DNA from 2 places in the Pseudoduganella sp. SL102 genome. Region 2 is predicted to be linked to the other one. Evidence: predicted binding sites of a transcription regulator. Region 2 holds the regulator's gene; the other holds the start of a gene.
The links. The regulator FliA, encoded in region 2, starts transcription of late flagellar genes. The targets are predictions, from matches to a motif close to CTAAAGTTTNNNNNNNNNNNGCCGNTA.

Region 1: the regulator FliA is predicted to act here: its motif matches at 1,532-1,558, upstream of OU994_RS08735 (flagellar protein FliT).

The regions. Positions count from the first base shown of each region.
Region 1 is NZ_CP115554.1:2,054,887-2,057,337, reverse strand. Features, by position in the region: gene OU994_RS08745 (M13 family metallopeptidase) at 1-441, opposite strand, end outside; gene OU994_RS08740 (HDOD domain-containing protein) at 661-1,473, shown strand; gene OU994_RS08735 (flagellar protein FliT) at 1,610-1,876, shown strand; gene OU994_RS08730 (FimV family protein) at 1,971-2,451, opposite strand, start outside.
Region 2 is NZ_CP115554.1:6,272,286-6,274,736, reverse strand. Features, by position in the region: gene flhF (flagellar biosynthesis protein FlhF) at 1-35, shown strand, start outside; gene OU994_RS26590 (antiactivator of flagellar biosynthesis FleN protein) at 113-991, shown strand; gene OU994_RS26585 (RNA polymerase sigma factor FliA) at 1,008-1,739, shown strand; gene OU994_RS26580 (flagellar motor protein) at 1,721-2,451, shown strand, end outside.

The DNA.
Region 1 (2,451 bases), 3.2 Mb from region 2:
CTGCGTGAGGCCGGCCTTGTCCCGGATGGCGGCGATCTTGTCCAGCACCGGCCGCAGCGGCGCCGTGCCGCGCGCTTCGATGCCGGCTTCGTCCATCAGGGCCCCGTAATAGGTGGCTACCCTTTTTGCGTCGCCCTGCCCCTGCCGGCTGGCGTCATCGATGAGCTGCACGATGCGCTGGTTGGTTTCGTCGACCAGCGCCTGGGCGGCGCTCCAGCCGCTGCGGTCCGCCGGGATTTCGGTGGCGGCCAGCCACTGGCCATTGGCGAAGGTATAGAAATCGTCGCCCGGCAGCACGGCGGCCGATTGCTGTTCGCCTTGCTGGACAGCAACCGGCGCGCCCTGTTGCGCGTGGCTGGAGGAAAAGGCCAGTGCGGCGCACAGCGCCATGGCGAGGGTGCTCGCACGCGGCGGGCGGCGCAGTACTCGGAAGGCTTGCATAAAGTCCCTTGTTTTGTCTGTGTGAACGAATTTTTTGGCGTGGTACGCCAGTGCGCACTCTAGCGGTGCCGCTGCCCCGTGACGAGGATTGTGCGACAGACTGCGGAAATCGCGGCTAGCCTGCTGAAGTCCGGCGACACGCCGCGCGCAGAAAGCCCTTCATCGGGGTGGAAAATCCGCTATAGTTCACTTACAGCAACATATTCGGGGGCCTGCACGATGACACTTGAGGAATTGTTCGATCACCCCGCCGCGCTGCCGACGGCGCCGAAGGTGGTCCAGGAACTGGTGGCCAGCTTCGACAAGGCATCCGTCTCCACCGAAGAGATCGCGCGCAAGGTATCGCTCGATCCGGTGCTGAGCGCCAAGCTGCTGCGCCTGGCGAATTCGGCGTACTACAACCTGTCGCGCAGTATCGGTACGGTCGAGGATGCGGTGCTGATGCTGGGATTCGTGGCGGTGCGCACGCTCGTCATCAGTTCGGGCCTCGTGAACGGATTCCGCACCGTGACCGGGCTCGATCTTGGCGAGTTCTGGCGCCACAGCATGCGCACGGCGGTGGCGGCCAAGTGGATCGCCAAGAAGACGCGCGACAATACCGAACTGGCGTTTACGATCGGCATGATGCACGCCATCGGGCAACTGGTGATCCACTCGGCGATGCCGGAGCGGGCCGTGGCGCTGGATGCCATCGCGCCGCCGCTCGACCAGCGCCGCCTGGCCGTGGAACGGGAAGCGCTGGGTTACACGTATGCCGACGTGGGCGCCGAGCTGGCCCGGCGCTGGCAGTTCCCCGCCGTGTTTTCCGATGCGATCGCGGCCTTCCCCGATCCGCTCGGGCGCGGCGCGGTGGACCGGCTGGCGGCCATCGTCCACGTGGCCGCCTGGCGCGTCCGCACGCTGGACGACGCCGACCCGGCCGAGCCCTTCCCGGAAGCCGTGGGCGAGGTGCTTGGAATGGATGCCAATGTCATCGACGAAATGCCGCCGCTCGACGAGCTGGCCGCCGGGCTCGACGAGATGATGAAGTAGCCGATCTTGCCCGGCTGACAATGCCAAAAACTTTTTACAAATTTTTTTTGCAAAAGGCCTAAAGTTCCCGCCGCCCCTGACGTAAATCATGACAAGCAGTATTCCGATCACGATTTGCAGATTAAACGGGCGCTCCATGAACTCGACCGACGTTCTCTCGATGTATGAAAATATTGCCGGACTGACCAGCAAGATGGTCATCGCCGCGCAGGGCAGCGACTGGACGTCGCTGGACCGCCTCGAGAACCAGTGCGCCGTGCAATCGGTCGGCGCGCTGGGCGGCGTGCCGGCACTGGAAGGCAGCGCCCGCCAGCGCAAGATCGACTTGCTGAAACAGATCATGGCCAACGACCGCGCCATCCGCGACGTGACCGAACCGTGGATGGGCCGCCTGAACGGCTGAGCCGATCACCGGACCATGAAAAAGCGCCCCGCGGGGCGCTTTTTCATTGCCTGAACGACGCCCGTGCGCCGGTGTTCCAGGGAACAGGGGCCCCTCAGGCCGCCTTGCTCTCCGGCTCGGCAGGCTGGGCTGGCGGGGCGATTGCCGGTTCGACGCGCGCCGCGACATCGTCTTCTTCCCTGCTCCAGCTTTGCCGCACGATGGGGCTGCGCTTCAGCTTGGCCTTGCGGACGAAGTGCACGATGACGCCGAAGATAGCCAGCAACACCAGGCTGCCGGCAAACAGGAACGTCAGCAGTTTCGGCCGGGAGATCTTGATCTCCTTCCTGGGCTCCGGTGGCGGCGGCGCGGCTTCTTTCTTCGGTTCCGGCTTGGCCTTCGGTTCCTCGGCCGGCACGGCGGGCGGCTCCCCGCTGGCCGGGGCATGCGGCGTGGCTTCCGGCGCAGGACTTTCGGCAACGGCCGGCGCGGTCACTGGCTTGCCGGCAGGTTCCGGCTGCGAAGCCGCCGCTGCGGCCATCGTGACCGTGTCGGGCGTCTTCGGCGGCGCGGCGGCGGCCGGGTTCGCTGGCGGC
Region 2 (2,451 bases):
GCAACGATGGGATGCGCGAGGTGCACCTTGGCTGACTTCAATTTCGAATTGTCCAGGAATGACTGCGCCGGACATGCAGCATCGAACCACATCGACATGCGCGAGGTGCATCTTGGCTAACTTCAATTTCGATCAGGCGGAAGGACTGCGGCGCATGCTGGCCGGGCCGCCGCGGCCCCGCATCGTCACGTTCCTGTCGGCCACGCCGCAGGATGACAAAGGGGCCATGCTGGTCAACCTGGGCGCCTCGCTGGCCCGTGCCGGCAACGACGTGGTGCTGGTGGACGCCTGCGCCAGCGCGCATGGGGTGGCCTCGCGGCTGGGCGTCGACAATGGCGCCAGCCTGCTCAGCGTGGCGCGCCAGGAATGCGCGCTGAACCAGGTCATCCATGAAGTGCCGCAAGGCTTCAACGTGGTGTCGATGACGCGCGCCGACGCGCGCAACTGCCCGCCGGAAGCGCGCCGGCGGGCCAAGGCGTTCGATGTGCTGGCCGCGCAGGCCGGCATCGTGCTCGTCGATGGCGAGTTCGACGGCGAAGCATTTCCCGTGCCGGTGATGGCCAGCTCGGAAATCGTGGTGCAGGTCTCGAACAGCGCCACCTCGATCACGAATGCCTACATGATGATCAAGCGGCTCAACCACGAGCTGGGCCGGCGGCCGTTCGGCATCGTCGTCACCGGTGCGTCCGAGCGGGAGGCCAGGGTCGTTTACGATAATATGGCACAGGCGGCAAGCCGTTACCTGGCAGTGAATCTGATCTCGATGGGTTCGGTGCCGGCCGATGAATACCTGCACCGCGCGGCGCGCCTGGGCCGTGCCGTGGTGGATGCGTTCCCGCTGGCCGGTGCCTCGGTCGCGTTTCGTCAGCTGGCGGGGCGGTTTGCGCTGGCCGCGCCGTCGCCATCGTCGTCAATGTCGCTGGCAGCGCCATCGGCGTTATCGACGCTGGCGTCGCATCATGCAGGGAGCGGCCACCATATGCAGCACTGAACAAGAATAGAGATTTATGTACACGGTCAAAGGGAAGGTGAACAAGGATTCGCTGCTGACGGAGCACATGCCCCTGGTGAAGCGCCTTGCCCACCATATGAAGGCAAAATTGCCGCCCAGCGTGGAAGTGGATGACCTGGTACAGGCGGGCATGATCGGCCTGCTCGACGCGATCAACCGCTACGAAGAAACGCACGGTGCCCAGTTTGAAACCTATGCGGTGATGCGCATCCGCGGCGCCATGCTCGATGAATTGCGCAGCAGCGACTGGATGCCGCGCACCTTGCGGCAAGACATGCGCAAGATCGAGAACGCCATGTCGGTGCTGCAGCAAAAGCTGGGCCGCCCGCCGGCCGAATCCGAGGTGGCCGCGTCGCTGAAGCTGTCGCTCGAGGCCTACCAGGAAATGCTGGGCGAAGGCGGCGGCCACCAGCTGCTGTATTACGAAGACTTCAAGAACGAGGACGGCAGCGACAGCTTCCTCGACCGCTATGCCCAGGACGACGAAGCCGATCCGCTGCGTTCGCTGATGGACACCGGTTTCCGCCAGGCCGTGATCGATGCGATCGACGCCTTGCCGCCCCGTGAAAAACTGCTGATGGGCCTGTACTACGAAGAAGAGTTGAACCTGAAGGAAATCGGCGCCGTGATGGGCGTCTCCGAATCACGCGTGTCGCAGCTGCATACCCAGGCGGTGTCGCGGCTGCGCGCCACGTTGCGGGAGCAGGCATGGACTGGTCCAGCGTAGCGGGGCTGCTGCTGGCGCTGGCCGGCCTGATCGTGGGCATGGCACTGGAAGGCGGCGATCCGTCGTCGCTGGTGCAGCCCGCCGCGTTCGCCATCGTGGTGGTCGGCACCTTCGGCGCCGTGCTGCTGCAGACCCGGCCCGCCACGCTGCGGCGCGGCATCCTCATGCTGCAGTGGGTGTTCCGGCCGCCGGCCGACAGCCGCATCCTGCTGGCGCGCGATATCCAGGCGTGGAACCAGACCATCCGCCGGGAAGGCCCGCTGGCGCTGGAGCGCCACATGAACGGCGCGCGCAACGTGTTCCTCGCCAAGGGCTTGCGCATGGTGATCGACGGCATCCAGCCCGATAAACTGCGCCAGCTGCTCGATACCGAGATCACCGCGTTCGAGACGGCGGAGCGGCAGGCGGTGCGCATCTGGGAATCGGCCGCCGGCTATGCGCCCACCATCGGTATCCTGGGCGCCGTGCTGGGCCTGATCCACGTGATGGAAAACCTCACCGATCCTTCCCGCCTGGGGCCCGGCATCGCGGTGGCGTTCGTGTCCACGATCTACGGCGTGGGGATGGCGAACCTGTTCTTCTACCCGATCGCCAACAAGCTCAAGAACATCGTCATCGCCCAGGTGCACCAGCAGGAAATCGCCGCCGCCGTGTTCCACGACATCGCCAGCGGCGACTTCTCGCGCATCATGGACGAGCGCATCGCCACGCT